3 regions of the Phytobacter sp. V91 genome follow, and region 2 is predicted to be linked to each of the others. Evidence: predicted binding sites of a transcription regulator. Region 2 holds the regulator's gene; each other region holds the start of a gene.
The links. Region 2 encodes ArgR, which controls arginine synthesis, uptake and breakdown. Its sites were predicted from a motif close to ANTGAATAAAAATACANT; they were not measured.

Region 1 (5,766 bases), on a different contig from region 2:
CCTAAGGGTATCGAGCAGTTCACCATTGGCGATGATGCCCATACCGCAGGCTTGCAGAGATTTGTAACAGGCGTAAAGCGGTTCCCACAGTTGTTCGTTCTGGCTCAGCAGACCTTCTGGTTTCGGCAATCGCTGGCCTTTCAGACGCGCTTCCAGCCAGGCCTGCGTTGCCATCAGCTGGCCGCGCAGTTTTTTCATCAGATAGCGATAGGGTTCCTGTGCGCCTTCGGCACCGGCCAGCTCGCGCAGTTCGTCCGTACACTCCACCATGGAGAGTTCGGAGATCAGCAACTGAATATCTTTCAGGAACAGATCGGTCGCTTTCCAGCGGCTCAGCAGCAGGACGTGACGGGTAATGTCTGCGGTAACGTTCGGGTTGCCGTCGCGGTCGCCGCCCATCCAGGAGGTAAAGCGGACCGGGACGAAATCGACTGGCAGTTTGTAATTCAGGTTCTCTTCGAGCTGTTCGTTGAGCTCGCGAAGATAGTTAGGCACGCCTTCCCACAGACTGTTTTCGACAACCGCAAAGCCCCATTTGGCTTCGTCGACCGGGCTCGGGCGATGTTTACGGATTTCATCGGTATGCCAGGACTGCGCGATAAGCTGGCGCAGGCGGCGCATCAGCTGATGGCGCTCATAGTCGGCGATATCGGTGTTATCCAGCTGCTTTAAGCAGTTGTTCACTTCCACCATTTTGTGGATAAGCGTACGGCGGGTGATCTCTGTCGGGTGGGCGGTCAGCACCAGCTCCAGCGACAGCGATTCAACGGCTTTCTTGATGTCCGCTTCGTTGAGATCGGGTTGGTCTTTCAGTTTACGCAGCGTACGAGCAATCACTTCCGGGTTGTTTGCGGCTTCGCCTTTCGGAGAAATGCTGTGGTATTGCTCGGCGGTATTGGCAAGATTCAGAAACTGGCTGAAGGCGCGAGCGACCGGCAGCAGTTCATCATTTGACAGGTTTTGCAGCGTATTGAGCAGTTCCTGTCGGTTAGCCTCATTACCAGCACGTGAAGATTTGGACAGCTTACGGATTGTTTCGACCCGTTCAAGAATGTGCTCTCCCAACGCATCCTTGATGGTATCCCCCAGCAGCTTGCCGAGCATACTGACATTACTACGCAAAGCGGAATATTGTTCGTTCATGTTAACCCAGACACCCCATCTCATTTTATTTTGTTATATCCACCGTCCTGCAACGTCAAACGGATAGATATCAGACACCGCCTTTTATAAAGCCACGTAAAACCCACGACGTCAATTGCTGCGAAATCGGTTCAGCAAACGAATAAATGGCGTGAATTTACGAAATTTAATTCGCTTTACGGCAGATAAGCATAGCTTATGGAATTGTGAACAAGGTCACTGCGTTTTCTCCTCACCCCGACGGCGATTTATCGGGGTGAAGAGGGCGTAAATCAGTGCCAGCAGAAGTGATGCACCACCTGCGTAATTAACTCGCGAGTGGGTTTAATAAAGCGCGTCTCAAGATATTCATCAGGCTGATGCGCCTGATTAATCGAACCAGGGCCTAACACCAGAGTCGGGCACAGGGTCTGAATAAACGGCGCTTCGGTGCAGTAGTTCACCACTTGTGTCTCCACGCCCAGCAGTTTTTCCACCACCTCGACCAGCTGATGGTCCGGCGGACATTCGTAACCCGGAATCGGCGGATGCAGTTCGGAGACGGTCAGACGACCCGGCCAGCGGCTGCTTACCGGCTCTAATGCCTCTTCAAGCAGGCCGTTCAGATCGTTAAGGGTCATGCCCGGCAGTGGACGAATGTCCATATGCAGTTCGCAGCAGGCGCAAATACGGTTGGAGGCATCGCCGCCGTTAATGTGACCGAGGTTCAACGTTGGGTACGGCACGGTGAAGGCGTCATAGTGATAACGCTCTTTCAGGTTATCGCGCAGATGCAAAATATGGCCGATGGCGTCATGCATCAGCTCGATAGCGTTGACGCCACGCGCCGGATCGCTGGAGTGACCCGACTGCCCAAGGATGCGGATGGCACTGGAGATATGACCTTTGTGGGCGCGCACGGGCTGAAGAGAGGTTGGCTCGCCGATAATGGCGCAATCCGGGCGAAGCTGCGTATTTTCTGCAAAGTAGCGTGCGCCTGCCATGCTGGTCTCTTCGTCAGCGGTGGCCAGCACGTAGAGCGGCTTTTTCAGCTTCGTCACATCAACATCACGCAGTGCATCAAGAATGAAGGCGAAGAAGCCTTTCATATCGGCAGTGCCCAGTCCGTAGAGCTTGTTGTCATGCTCGGTCAGGGTGAAAGGATCGCGCGTCCAGCGACCATCATCGAAGGGAACGGTATCGGTATGGCCGGTTAACAAAAGACCGCCGGCGCCCTCGCCGATACTGGCTAACAGGTTAAACTTGTTACGTGTGCCGGGGACAGGTTGCACTTCAACCCTGAACCCGAGGTCGCCAAACCATCCAGCCAGCAGATTGATTAAAGAAGCATTGCTTTGATCAAGGGCTTCTTCCGTTGCGCTGATGGACGGCGTGCCAATCAGGGCGCGGTAAATCTCGATAAATGGCGGCAAATTCATTTTCATTGTTGACATACCTGAGTTCGTGATAGTATCAATATTCATGCATTAATAGTGAATAAAAATACATTAATGTTGAGCGTAAAGGAACCCGTTCGGCGCCTTTACAGAGCGACGTGGGGATTGATGCCGAATCACTCCCTGGCAAACATGACGTACTAAGAAGGTAAACTGCCCCGATGTTGAACACGTTAATTGTGGGTGCCAGCGGCTACGCCGGCGCAGAGCTAGTGACCTATGTAAATCGCCATCCTCTTATGAACATAACCGCTTTGACGGTTTCAGCGCAAAGTAATGATGCAGGAAAATTAATCTCCGATTTACATCCGCAGTTGAAAGGCATTGTTGATCTGCCGCTCCAGGCCATGTCGGACATCAGCGAGTTTACTGATGGCGTGGATGTGGTGTTCCTGGCGACTGCGCATGAAGTGAGCCACGATCTGGCACCGCAGTTCCTGGCGGCAGGTTGCGTGGTGTTTGACCTGTCTGGTGCATTCCGTGTTAACGATCCCGCGTTCTATGAAAAATTCTACGGTTTCACGCATCAGCATCCTGAGCTCCTCGCCCAGGCGGTGTATGGCCTGGCTGAGTGGGCGACCGACGCGCTGAAAGAGGCGAATCTGATCGCGGTGCCGGGTTGTTACCCCACGGCGGCGCAGCTCTCGCTTAAACCGCTGATTGATGCCGGTGTGCTGGAACTGAACCAATGGCCGGTTATTAACGCGACCAGCGGTGTGAGCGGCGCAGGGCGTAAAGCCGCGCTCTCCAACAGCTTCTGCGAAGTCAGCCTGCAGCCCTACGGCGTGTTTAACCATCGCCACCATCCGGAGATCACCACTCACCTTGGTGCGCAGGTGATTTTCACCCCACATCTGGGTAACTTCGCGCGTGGCATTCTGGAAACCATCACCTGCCGCCTGAAGCCTGGCGTGACCCATGCGCAAATTGCCGGGATTTTCCAGCAGGCCTACGGCGACAAGCCGCTGGTGCGCCTGTATGAGAAAGGCGTTCCGGCACTGAAAAATGTGGTTGGGCTGCCGTTCTGCGATATTGGTTTCGCGGTGCAGGATGAACACCTGATCGTGGTCGCGACGGAAGATAACGTCTTGAAAGGCGCAGCGGCGCAGGCTGTGCAGTGTGCAAATATTCGTTTCGGCTATGCTGAAACCCAGTCTCTTATCTAATTGAGTGCAGGCGTGATGATGAACCCATTAATTATTAAACTCGGTGGCGTGCTGCTGGATAGTGAAGAAGCGCTGGAGCGTCTGTTTACCGCGCTGGTGAATTACCGTGAATCCCATCAGCGTCCGCTGGTGATTGTCCACGGCGGCGGCTGCGTGGTGGATGAGCTGATGAAACAGCTTAACCTGCCGGTGACCAAGAAAAATGGTCTGCGCGTCACCCCAGCCGATCAAATCGATATTATAACCGGCGCGCTGGCGGGTACCGCCAACAAAACGCTGCTGGCCTGGGCGAAGAAGCATAAGATTGCCTCCGTTGGTCTGTTCCTCGGCGACGGTGACAGCGTGAAAGTGACGCAACTGGACAAAGAGCTGGGCCATGTGGGCCAGGCGCTGCCAGGTTCACCGAAGCTGGTGACCTCTCTGCTCGATGGCGGTTTCCTGCCGGTTATCAGTTCTATTGGCGTCACCGACGATGGCCGCCTGATGAACGTTAACGCTGACCAGGCGGCTACGGCGCTGGCGGCAACCCTTGGCGCGGATTTGATTCTGCTCTCTGACGTGAGCGGTATTCTGGACGGCAAAGGTCAGCGTATCGCTGAAATGACAGCGGCCAAAGCAGAACAGCTGATTGCCCAGGGCATTATTACCGATGGCATGATTGTGAAAGTTAACGCCGCGCTGGATGCTGCCCGCGCGTTGAATCGCCCGGTGGATATTGCCTCCTGGCGTCATGCCGAGCAATTACCGGCGCTGTTTAACGGCACGCCTATCGGTACCCGTATTCTCGCATAAGATTTTTCCCTCACCCTTACCCTCTCCAGGAGGGCAAGGGGATAAAGAGGGACAACACTCAATAAATTTAAGGAAGCATGTTATGGCACTTTGGGGTGGGCGTTTTTCACAGGCTGCAGATCAACGGTTCAAACAGTTCAACGACTCTTTGCGCTTTGACTATCGCCTGGCGGAGCAGGATATCGTTGGCTCTGTGGCCTGGTCCAAAGCGCTGGTCACCGTTGGCGTGTTAACCAGCGATGAGCAGGTTCAGCTGGAAGAAGCACTGAACGTTTTGCTGCAAGAGGTTCAGGCGAACCCGCAGCAGATCCTCGAAAGCGATGCCGAAGATATTCATAGCTGGGTCGAAGGCAAGCTGATCGATAAAGTCGGCCAGTTGGGTAAAAAGCTGCACACCGGACGTAGCCGTAACGACCAGGTCGCGACCGACCTTAAACTGTGGTGCAAAGACACGGTGGTTGAACTGCTCGTTGCCTGCCGTCAGCTGCAAAGCGCGCTGGTGGAGACTGCAGAGAATAACCAGGATGCCGTGATGCCGGGTTACACCCATCTGCAACGTGCTCAGCCGGTGACGTTTGCCCACTGGTGCCTGGCCTATGTCGAAATGCTGGCGCGTGATGAAAGTCGTTTGCAGGATACCCTGAAACGTCTTGACGTCAGCCCGCTGGGTTGCGGCGCACTGGCGGGAACTGCCTATGAAATCGATCGTGAACAGCTGGCAGGCTGGCTGGGCTTCGCCTCCGCGACCCGCAACAGCCTCGACACCGTGTCGGATCGCGACCATGTGCTGGAGCTGCTCTCCGATGCTTCTATCAGCATGGTGCATCTGTCCCGTTTTGCCGAAGATCTGATTTTCTTCAACACCGGTGAAGCCGGGTTCGTGGAGCTTTCCGACCGTGTCACCTCCGGCTCTTCATTGATGCCGCAGAAGAAAAACCCGGATGCGCTGGAACTGATCCGTGGCAAATGCGGGCGTGTACAAGGCGCGCTGACCGGCATGATGATGACCCTGAAAGGCCTGCCGCTGGCGTATAACAAAGATATGCAGGAAGACAAAGAAGGGCTGTTCGACGCGCTTGATACCTGGCTGGACTGTTTGCATATGGCGGCGCTGGTGCTGGACGGCATTCAGGTGAAGCGTCCTCGTTGCCAGGAAGCGGCGCAGCAGGGTTATGCCAACGCCACTGAGCTTGCGGATTATCTGGTTGCGAAAGGCGTACCTTTCCGTG
Region 2 (5,766 bases):
CTGAGCTTATCTCCCCGACGCTCCAGGGGGCATCATTGAGCGACGGCCAGCTTAAAGATGGCACCAAAGGCATCAGCATTGAGAGTGTCGAGAAGGATAGCGCGGCAGCACAGGCCGGGTTGCATAAAGATGATGTCATCATTGGCATCAACCGGACGCGCGTCCAGTCGATTGCCGACATGCGCAAAGCGCTTGAAACCAAACCCGGCGTCATTGCGCTGCAAATTATCCGCGGCAATGAAACTCTTTATTTATTGTTGCGTTAAGCAAATACTATCCCGGACATCACCGCTGCATGTGATGTCCGGATAACTCATGCTATGCTGCTGCCGATACCTTAACAACGACGCCCGCATCATGCTTTTGAAGCTATTACGCTCGATAATACTCGGTTTAATTGCCGGTGGCCTGATCCTCGCCGCCGTACCCTCACTACGCCAGAAAATTACCTTTTCGGCCCCCCAGTTTGACAGTTCCGATGAAAGCCCTGCCAGTTACAACCAGGCAGTGCGTCGCGCCGCACCCGCGGTGGTGTACGTTTACAACCGTGGGCTCAATAATTCGTCGCATAATCGTCTGGAAATTCGCACCCTGGGTTCCGGGGTCATCATGGACCAGCGTGGTTATATCGTTACCAACAAACACGTGATCAACGATGCTGATCAGATAATTGTCGCCTTGCAGGATGGCCGCGTATTTGAAGCCCTGTTGGTAGGCTCAGATTCTCTGACCGATCTTGCAGTATTAAAAATCAATGCCACAAATGGCCTGCCGGTTATTCCGATCAATGCTCAACGCGTTCCCCATATCGGCGATGTGGTACTGGCCATCGGCAATCCCTATAACCTCGGTCAGACCATCACCCAGGGCATTATCAGCGCCACGGGTCGTATCGGTTTGAACCCGACAGGTCGACAGAACTTCCTGCAAACGGATGCTTCCATTAACCACGGGAACTCGGGCGGCGCCCTTGTTAACTCGCTGGGTGAACTGATGGGGATCAACACGCTCTCGTTTGATAAAAGCAATGACGGTGAGACACCGGAAGGTATTGGTTTTGCCATTCCCTTCCAGCTTGCGACCAAGATTATGGATAAGCTGATCCGCGATGGCCGGGTGATCCGCGGCTATATTGGTATCGGCGGCAGAGAAATCGCGCCAATGCATACGCAAGGCGGAGCCATTGACCAGCTTCAGGGCATTGTTGTCAATGAGGTCGCGCCTGATGGCCCGGCAGCTCAGGCAGGGATTCAGGTGAATGATGTTATTGTCTCGGTCAATGGCAAACCGGCTATCTCAGCCCTGGAAACCATGGACCAGGTGGCAGAAATTCGCCCAGGCTCTGACATCCCGGTTGAGGTCATGCGGGAAGATAAAAAGCTGAAGCTTCAGGTCACCATTCAGGAGTACCCGGCGACAAATTAAGCGTATAAAAAACCGGAGCACATAGCATGTAGCTCCGGTCTTTTTATGCCCTCTTCTGGCGGTAGACAGCACGCCAGGCGGCGATGATCGGTTGGTTATTTGTTGACGAACTCCTCGCCCAGCTGGATTTCTTTACTTAGCGTATCCAGCATATCGTCCAGCGCCTGTTGTTCAAATGCACTGAGTTTGCCAATTGCCTGGCGCTCTTCGATACCATTTTTCCCCAGCAGCAGCGGTTGTGAGAAGAAACGGGCATACTGACCGTCGCCTTCAACATAGGCACACTCCACCACGCCTTTTTCACCTTGCAGCGCGCGAACCAGCGACAGACCAAAACGTGCAGCGGCCTGACCCATCGACAGTGTTGCCGAACCGCCACCGGCTTTCGCTTCAACCACTTCCGTTCCGGCATTCTGAATACGTTTTGTCAGGTCGGCGATTTCCTGCTCAGAAAAACTGACGCCTGCAATTTGCGACAACAACGGCAGAATAGTGACGCCAGAATGGCCGCCGACAACCGGCACCTCGATATCCGACGGCTGTTTGCCTTTTAACTCAGCCACAAAGGTATTAGAGCGGATGATATCCAGCGTGGTCACGCCGAACAGCTTATTCTTGTCATAAACCCCGGCCTTTTTCAGCACTTCAGCCGCAATCGCCACGGTGGTATTAACCGGATTGGTAATGATACCGATACAGGCTTTCGGGCAGGTTGTCGCAATTTGTGCGACCAGATTTTTGACAATTCCTGCATTCACGTTAAACAGGTCGGAACGATCCATGCCTGGTTTACGCGCCACACCTGCAGAAATCAGAACAACATCCGCACCGTGCAGAGCAGGGGTTGCATCTTCACCAGCAAAACCTTTGATTTTAACGGCGGTAGGAATATGGCTGAGGTCAACAGCAACCCCGGGGGTTACAGGAGCAATATCATACAGAGTGAGTTCAGAACCTGAAGGCAGTTGTGTTTTCAGAAGTAGAGCTAACGCCTGTCCGATACCGCCGGCGGCGCCGAGGACTGCAACTTTCATCATAAACTCCTTATTATGGTTAGCTAAATATTTTGTTACTCCGTTGCGGCGACCTTAATTCACCCTGATAATTATGGCATCATGCCAACCAAAATTCTGCGGTATGGCACGCTTTTAAAATATTATAATGGGTTTTTACGACCGACTGACCGGCAAACTAAGCAACTAACACTAAGAGTTTACAATATAGTCCCGGTGACCATCAAAGAAACGCCAACTCAATAACATTTATTTTACTTTTTTTTAATTTGCGACATACAACACAAGCGATTTTGTTCCCCCATACAGGGAACTAACAGAACTTGTGTCTTTAATAACAGTATATTAAATATTTCCACGGTAGATTATTTGCATAAAAATTCATCCATATGCATAATAATGTAGTTTTCACGACCTGATACGGGTGACTTATGCGAAGCTCGGCAAAGCAAGAAGAATTAGTTAAAGCGTTCAAAGCGCTACTTAAAGAAGAGAAATTCAGCTCTCAGGGAGAAATTGTGCTGGCTTTGCAGGAGCAAGGTTTCGACAATATCAACCAGTCCAAAGTTTCCCGCATGCTGACCAAGTTTGGTGCGGTACGTACGCGCAATGCAAAAATGGAGATGGTGTACTGCTTACCGGCAGAGCTTGGTGTGCCAACGACATCCAGTCCACTGAAAAACCTGGTGCTTGATATTGACTACAATACATCGGTTGTCGTCATTCATACCAGCCCCGGCGCGGCTCAGCTTATTGCTCGCCTGTTGGACTCTCTGGGTAAGGCCGAAGGCATTCTGGGCACCATTGCAGGTGATGATACGATCTTCACCACCCCAGCCAACGGTTTCACGGTAAAAGAGCTGTACGACGCCATTCTGGTTCTGTTCGAACAGGAACTCTGATCCCTTTCTCCCCTCGTGCCCTGACGAGGGGAAATCCCGCCTTTGAAAATCGTTAACTCGTCATCAGCAGATCATTATTTTGACATAATGTGCGACTTTTCATTACAAGCCATGCCCCTAAAGAGTTGTTTCGCACAAATCGTCAAATTCACTTATCCATATGATTAAAAACAATTAAATTTAATATTCCGCCCATTTTTATACACTATTTGATATAAGAAATGGTTTTCTTACCAATTAATTACAAAAGCAATGATTATCCTGGTATTAATTTTTGGGGTTATTAGCGTATACTTGCTTTTGTGATGAGGGTCACGAAACAAGACCCCGCGAAATTAAAGATGACAAGGTAATTATCATGAATATTAAATCTACTGTTGCAGCCCTGAGTGTTTTGTCCGTTCTCTCTTTTGGCGCATTCGCCGCAGACTCAATCGGTGCTGATCAAGCGCAAAACCGCGAGTCATTAGGCACCATTTCTGTTGGTGGTATTAACAATTCACCGATGGATATGCGTGCGGAATTGAACAAAAAAGCGGAAGAACAGGGCGCATCGGCTTATCGCGTTATTGAAGCGCGTACCGGAGATAACTGGCACGCCACTGCTGAACTGTACAAATAAGCAATACGTCAACTCTGTATCAACACCTGTATCACCATCGCTCAACGGCACCAGGCATAAAAATAGCGGTTCAACCCTTCTTGCCGTTGGGTATTGAGGAGAAAAAAATGAAACGTAACATCATCATCGCAACCCTGGGTCTGGCTTCACTGCTCTCTTTCGGTGCCAGTGCAGCAACAGTCGTCTCTGCAGACCAGGCGCAAAATATGCAATCGCTGGGGAGTGTTTCTGTTTCCCAGACCGCCAGTTCCCCAATGAGTATCCGTGAGCAACTGTCGGCGAAAGCCGATCAAGCCGGCGCATCAAGCTATCGCGTAACTGAGTTACAGGAAGGCGATACCTGGCATGCCACTGCCGAGCTGTATAAATAATCCCTCGTCGTATATGTGCTACGACTTGCCCCTGCCAGTCAGGGGCTTTTTTTGTCTGTAATTCAATGAATGTTGAAGCGAAATTGCCCTTCCAGCTCTTCCTCTGCCTCATCAAAAAGCAGAATCAACGCCCCGAAGCGCCGCCGTAATTTGTCAGGAAGATGAATGAATTCAATCTCCAGCGGCATCGACAACTCGCCAGTCAGCACATTCCAGAGTGAATCCAGATCGGTTACTTTGCCGTTTTCCATCGAGAACTGGCGGCAAAAGTCACGATAGAACGCCATTTGATCATCGATCTCGTCAAAATCAAAGGTATAGATATTCATGGTCCGCCATCCAGCCAAAGGGGGCGAGTGACCGCCCCGTCAGATCATAATCCCCCAAGATGCAGGGTTTTGACTTCTAAAAACTCATCCAGGCCCAGCACCGATCCTTCACGCCCAAGGCCGGACTCTTTCACCCCACCAAAGGGGCCAAGCTCTGTCGATACCGCACACTCATTAATCCCAATCATGCCGCTTTCAAGCGCCTGCGAAACACGAAACACCCGGGAGAGATTTTGCGTGTAGAAGTAGGCAGCCAGACCAAAGGGCGTTGCGTTGGCACGCTGGATAACATCCTCTTCAGTGGTAAAACGAAAGCAGGCCGCTACCGGGCCGAAGGTCTCTTCTTTCGCCAGCGTCATCTCCTCGCTGCAATCTCCCAGCACCGTCGGTTGCCAGAAATTGCCGCCTAAAGCATGCGCCGCGCCACCAGCTAGCACTTTCGCTCCTCTGGCGACCGCATCCTCAACGTGCTCACGTACTTTCGCCACCGCCGAAGGCTCAATTAACGGCCCCACCACCACCCCATCTTCGAGACCATTACCGACTTTCAGGGCCTTAACCGCATCAGCCAGCTGTTGCGTAAAGCGGTCGTAGACCGACTCGTGAATATAGAAACGGTTTACGCTGACACAGACCTGTCCGGCATTGCGAAATTTGTTGGCGATGGCCCCTTTCACTGCGGCCTCAATATCCGCATCTTCAAAGACGATATAAGGGGCATTTCCCCCCAACTCCATGGAGACCTTTTTCATGGTTTGCGCAGCATTGCGCACCAGCGTTTTGCCAACGGCGGTAGAGCCGGTGAAAGAGATCTTGCGTACCGCATGACTTGCCATAATGGCATCGCTGATCTCCGGAGTATTACCGGCCACGGCATTCAGTACGCCATCAGGCACGCCAGCCTTCTTCGCCAGTGTCAGCAAGGCGAATGCGCTTAACGGCGTATTGTTGGCGGGTTTGATAACGCCAGTACAGCCTGCGGCCAGCGCTGGCCCCAGCTTACGGGTCAGCATTGCCATCGGAAAATTCCACGGCGTAATGGCCGCCACAACGCCAACAGGTTCGCGGGTTGCGTAAATACGGGAGCCTGGTTTGACCGGCGGA
Region 3 (5,766 bases), on a different contig from region 2:
GGCTGGTTTACCAGAGAGAAAGGCTGGTCAAACTTGCCATCTTTATACTGTTGACCGCGATCGGTCGGTTTTGAAACACAGGCGGCAAGCAGTGTCACCATTGCGCCTGTTAGCAGATATTTTGCCCAACGTCCTTTCATTGTCTCTCATCTTCTGGTTAATCCGGAGCCTGATGAAGATAACAAACCGCCCCCGGTAATGAAATGCGCTTGCGCAACCCGCGGCATGGCTGGTACAAAAAACGCCCTCATCGTACTGTTTTTATACAATCAGGCTGCTAATATGCTAAACCGTTAAAAAAGGGTTGCATCAGAACGTTAGCGGAGTATAGTGCGCATCCACGGACGCGGGGTGGAGCAGCCTGGTAGCTCGTCGGGCTCATAACCCGAAGGTCGTCGGTTCAAATCCGGCCCCCGCAACCAATTAAAATCAGAAGTAAATTTACTCGATGGAAGAGTAAATCCGGACGCGGGGTGGAGCAGCCTGGTAGCTCGTCGGGCTCATAACCCGAAGGTCGTCAGTTCAAATCTGGCCCCCGCAACCAATTACAATCTGATGCAAATTTACTCGATGAAGAGTAAAGACGGACGCGGGGTGGAGCAGCCTGGTAGCTCGTCGGGCTCATAACCCGAAGGTCGTCGGTTCAAATCCGGCCCCCGCAACCAACACAATAAACACCTTAACGGGTGTTTTTTTGTTTTTATTCTTCAGCATTCACGCCGTGCCATTGTTGGCTGCCTTCATTCACCCCAGTCACGTACTTATATACGCTCCCGGGGATTCATTCCGTTGCCGGCCTCGGCACAACCTGAATGATTCGAATAAAACATTCTGATAAAAAATTACCCTCTTCTCGCAAGCGTAGCCCCATCGGCGAAGTACGCCTTAATCCCGGCCAGAATCGACTCCGCAATCTGCTGCTGGAATTTTGCCGTTTTGAGTTTGCGCTCTTCCTCAACGTTACTGATAAACGCGGTTTCCACGAGGATCGACGGGATATCAGGCGCTTTCAGCACCGCAAACCCGGCCTGCTCAACCTGATTTTTATGCAGGTTATTCACGTTGCCCAGCCGATTGAGCACGGCTTTACCGAACTTCAGACTGTCGTTGATGGTCAGCGACTGCACCATATCAAACATCGTATGATCCAGATAACGGTCGCCGCTTTTACTCACGCCGCCGATTAAATCCGATGCGTTTTGTGATTCGGCCAGCAGCTTCGCCGCCGTACTGGTGGCGCCTTTGGTCGACAGCGCAAACACCGAAGATCCGCTGGGTTGTCGGCTGCTGAAAGCATCCGCATGAATAGAGACAAACAGGTCGGCACGCTGCTTCTGCGCCTTGGCAACGCGCACTTTCAGCGGAATGAAGACATCTTCATTACGCGTCATATACGCCTTCATATTGGACTCTTTTTCGATAAGGGCCCGCAGGCGACGGGCAATTTGCAGCACCACGTCTTTCTCGCGGGTCCGGTATTTACCGATAGCGCCGGGATCTTCACCGCCGTGTCCGGGATCAAGCATGATAACAATCGGACGGTCACGCCCGGCTTTCCCCGGCTGCGGCCCGCTTTGCGCTGGCGGAACCGGCTTGTCCAGATCCCCCTGGTTATACTCTTCGAGTAACGCCAGCAGCGGATCCTGCATATCTTTCGCATTGGCCGGGTAGAGATCCATCACCAGACGCTCTTTAAACCCCGCCACCGGGGCCAGTGCAAACAGCTGCGGTTTAATGTCCTGCTTGAGCTCAAACACCATGCGCACAGTCTGGGGATCAAACTGCCCCACGCGGGCCGATTTAATGAAAGGATCGTCACCCCGGATCTGCGCCCCCATACCTTTAAGCACGGAGTTAAGATTGACGCCTTCAAGATCGACCACCAGCCGGTCAGGATTACTCAACGAGAACTGGCGATATTTAATGACCCGGTTAGACTCAACCGTTACACGGGTATAGGTAGACGCAGGCCAGACGCGCACGGCGACCACCTGACTGACGGCGGCAAGGCCAACCAGGCTCACGCTTAATAACCACATTGCCCCCGCACCCTGTAATAATCTGCGGCGGCTTAGCGCTTTTTGACTTCCCGACATGCCTCTCCCGATCCAAAGCAAAAAAGATGAATAACTGATTATTCGTAAGAATTGACTGAAAACTTTAACGAATGACGCATAAGCTGTCATCTATAAAACGGTAAAGGTCGTGGAGCCTTGCCAGCAAAAGGTAACACCATTATTAACTGATGATGCATTTTTGGCTTGCACATCTGGCCACAAAAGAATAAAAATACACTTTTTACGAATAATCATGCAGTGAGGATTGGCCGTGGTAAAGGAACGTAGAACCGAACTGGTGCAGGGATTTCGCCACTCTGTCCCCTATATTAATACCCATCGGGGCAAAACCTTTGTCATTATGCTCGGCGGTGAAGCCATTGAGCATGAAAACTTTTCCAGTATCGTCAATGACATCGGGCTGCTGCACAGTCTGGGGATCCGGCTGGTTGTGGTCTACGGCGCACGCCCGCAGATCGATGCCAACCTTGCGGCCCACCACCATGAACCTATCTACCATAAGCATATCCGCGTGACCGACGCAAAAACCCTGGACCTGGTTAAACAGGCGGCGGGTTTACTGCAACTGGATATCACCGCCCGGCTGTCAATGAGCCTTAACAACACGCCATTGCAGGGTGCTCATATCAACGTGGTCAGCGGTAACTTTATTATTGCCCAGCCGCTGGGTGTCGATGATGGCGTCGACTACTGCCATAGCGGACGTATTCGTCGTATTGACGAAGAGGCCATCCACCGCCAGTTAGACAGCGGTGCGATCGTGCTGATAGGGCCGGTTGCGGTCTCCGTCACCGGGGAAAGTTTTAACCTCACCTCGGAAGAGATTGCCACCCAACTGGCCATCAAGCTCAAAGCCGACAAAATGATCGGCTTCTGCTCATCGCAGGGGGTCTACAACGAAGAGGGGCACATCGTCTCCGAGCTCTTCCCTAACGAAGCCCAGGCCCGGGTCGAGGCGCTGGAAGAGGAAGGCGATTACCATTCAGGTACCGTGCGTTTTCTGCGCGGCGCCATGAAAGCCTGCCGCAGTGGCGTCCGTCGCAGCCACTTAATTAGCTACCAGGAAGATGGCGCCCTGTTGCAGGAGTTGTTCTCCCGCGACGGTATCGGAACGCAGATCGTGATGGAGAGCGCCGAGCAGATCCGTCGGGCCACCATCAACGATATCGGCGGTATCCTGGAGCTAATCCGCCCGCTGGAACAGCAGGGCATCCTGGTCCGTCGCTCACGCGAACAGCTGGAGATGGAAATCGATAAGTTTACCGTCGTCCAGCGGGATAACCTGACTATTGCCTGCGCTGCGCTCTATCCGTTCCCGGAAGAAAAAATCGGGGAGATGGCCTGCGTCGCGGTTCATCCTGATTACCGCAGTTCATCGCGCGGGGAGGTGCTACTGGAGCGTATTGCCGCCCAGGCGAAACAGATGGGGCTGAGCAAGCTGTTTGTTCTCACTACCCGCAGTATTCACTGGTTCCAGGAGCGCGGCTTTACCCCCGTGGACATCGACTCGCTGCCGGAAAGCAAAAAAGAGATGTACAACTACCAGCGCCGCTCGAAGGTCTTAATGGCCGACTTAAGCTGACAAACAGCCCCGGAAACACCCGGGGCTGCTTTATTCTTCAGACTGAAAAAGGGCATCCAGCCCGCTTCGCCGCTCGGTACGGGTGGCGATAGCCTGCAACAGTACCCGCTCATCGGCATACAACGAAAGACGCTGTTTAGCACGCGTGATGGCCGTGTAGACCAGCTCTCTTGTAACGACGGGCACTATCTGGGCAGGCAGAATTAATGCCGCGTGGTCAAACTCCGACCCTTGGGATTTATGTACCGTCATCGCCCAGGCCGTATCATGTTCCGGCAACCGGCTTGGCTGGACGGATTTCAGGCTGCCATCAGGCAGCGGGAACCAGACCCGGATCCCCTCGCTTCCTTCCAGAGCAATGCCAATATCACCATTAAAGAGTCCCAGCGATGAGTCGTTGCGGGCGATCATCACCGGGCGTCCATGATACCAGCGGGCGTTTAACGGGCGATGGATACGCCGCTGGCGGATAAGCGCCAGCTCAAGGCGCTCATTGAGGCCGCTGACGCCAAATGGCCCTTCCCGCAAGGCACACAACAGCTGGTACTCGCCAAACGCGGAAATCACCTCCTGCGGCTGGGCGTGCTGTTGCAGCAGCGACAGGAAGTGCGCATAACCCGACAGCGCATCATCAATCATCGTCTGGTAGTCATCGGCGGAGAGTAAGGGTTTACTCTCGATATCGCTAAATCCCTGACGGAAGACGGCGCGGGTGCCTGCTTTATCCCCCCGGTTAACCGCTGCGGCCAGTTGGCCGATTCCGGAATCACTGCCAAATCGATAGCTTTGCTGCAGCAGACACAGGCTGTCACGCAGGTTGCTGGCCGACGTTCCGCCGCCTGCCGGAACCGAAAACCCGGTGAGGCGCGACAACTGCGCGGCACGTGGTGCGGTAAAACCCGCATTGACCCACGCACAGATATCCCCCAGCACCGCTCCAGCTTCCACCGAAGCAAGCTGGTCGCGATCGCCAAGGAAAATCACCCGGGCATGGGCAGGCAGGGCGTCAATCAGTCGCGACATCATCGGCAGGTCAATCATCGATGCCTCATCCACCACCAGCACGTCCAGATGCAGCGGATTACCGGCATGGTGACGTAAGCGCTGACTGCCCTGCACTGCGCCCAACAAGCGGTGCAGCGTACTGGCCTCATCAGGCAGCGTCGCCTTTTGCGCCTGCGTCAGAGGAAGCTGGCGCAACGCTTTACCCAGGGATTCGGTCAGCCTCGCAGCCGCTTTACCGGTAGGTGCGGCAAGGCTGATTCGACAACGCTCGCCTTCCGCCATCTGCACCAGCGCCGCCAGCAGTTTCGCCACCGTGGTGGTTTTGCCCGTTCCCGGGCCGCCGGAAATCACTGAGATACGCCGGGTGAGCGCCACCGCAGCGGCCACTTTTTGCCAGTTGATCTCTTCACTCGCCGGGAAAAGGTCATCAAGCGCCAGCCTGAGGCGCTTTTCATCCACCGCTATCGGCTGATTGATCCGGGCAAAAAAGTCAGCCACCCGTTGTTCGTTACACCACATCCGGTTGAGATAGAGCCGGTCTTTGGCGAGGATCATCGGCGTTGCCGCGGCCCCTTCACTCACCGCTTTCGAGGTCAGTAAGGGTTCGCGCCAGTTCGCCGGGCTTCCCGCCTGTTCAAAGATGGCCTGCATTAACGCCGATTGTTTAGCAGAGGAGGTTTGCAGGCTTAAGTTTTCCAGCGGCAGGCAGACGTGGCCCTCTCCGACATCACGACTCAACAGCGCCGCCGCCAGCATCACCGCGGGTTCATCATCGCCAGCGACAGTAAAGGCAAACTGCACATCCAGCGGGCGCAACAGTTTTTGCTCCACCGCCTCCTGCATGAGCGCACGTAAGGTCATGACATCACCTCCGTTTTTCCACCGGCAAACAAAGCATCCATCTCCTGTATCAGCGCCATATCAGGGCGGGTGGCATAAACGCCCTGCCCTGGATGACCCGGCTCAACGCCGCGCAGGAAGAGATAAATCACGCCGCCGAAATGGCGTTCGTAGTCATAATCGGCTATGCGATGGCCCAGGTAACGATGCAGCGCCAGGGTATAGAGCTGATATTGCAGATCATAACGGTGGGACTGCATG

Region 1: the regulator ArgR is predicted to act here: its motif matches at 2,615-2,632, upstream of argC (N-acetyl-gamma-glutamyl-phosphate reductase).
Region 3: the regulator ArgR is predicted to act here: its motif matches at 2,279-2,296, upstream of argA (amino-acid N-acetyltransferase).

What each region holds. Positions count from the first base shown of each region.
Region 1 covers NZ_CBFFRJ010000035.1:35,254-41,019, forward strand. The annotation lists gene ppc (phosphoenolpyruvate carboxylase) at 1-1,143, opposite strand, end outside; gene argE (acetylornithine deacetylase) at 1,416-2,567, opposite strand; gene argC (N-acetyl-gamma-glutamyl-phosphate reductase) at 2,741-3,745, shown strand; gene argB (acetylglutamate kinase) at 3,761-4,537, shown strand; gene argH (argininosuccinate lyase) at 4,620-5,766, shown strand, end outside.
Region 2 covers NZ_CBFFRJ010000100.1:12,678-18,443, forward strand. The annotation lists gene degQ (serine endoprotease DegQ) at 1-266, shown strand, start outside; gene degS (outer membrane-stress sensor serine endopeptidase DegS) at 358-1,425, shown strand; gene mdh (malate dehydrogenase) at 1,521-2,459, opposite strand; gene argR (transcriptional regulator ArgR) at 2,870-3,340, shown strand; gene yhcN (peroxide/acid stress response protein YhcN) at 3,699-3,962, shown strand; gene yhcN (peroxide/acid stress response protein YhcN) at 4,070-4,333, shown strand; gene ACSZO4_RS18470 (barstar family protein) at 4,396-4,662, opposite strand; gene ACSZO4_RS18475 (NAD-dependent succinate-semialdehyde dehydrogenase) at 4,707-5,766, opposite strand, start outside.
Region 3 covers NZ_CBFFRJ010000031.1:7,065-12,830, forward strand. The annotation lists gene mltA (murein transglycosylase A) at 1-140, opposite strand, end outside; tRNA gene ACSZO4_RS08555 (tRNA-Met) at 346-422, shown strand; tRNA gene ACSZO4_RS08560 (tRNA-Met) at 468-544, shown strand; tRNA gene ACSZO4_RS08565 (tRNA-Met) at 589-665, shown strand; gene amiC (N-acetylmuramoyl-L-alanine amidase AmiC) at 843-2,096, opposite strand; gene argA (amino-acid N-acetyltransferase) at 2,329-3,660, shown strand; gene recD (exodeoxyribonuclease V subunit alpha) at 3,691-5,526, opposite strand; gene recB (exodeoxyribonuclease V subunit beta) at 5,523-5,766, opposite strand, start outside.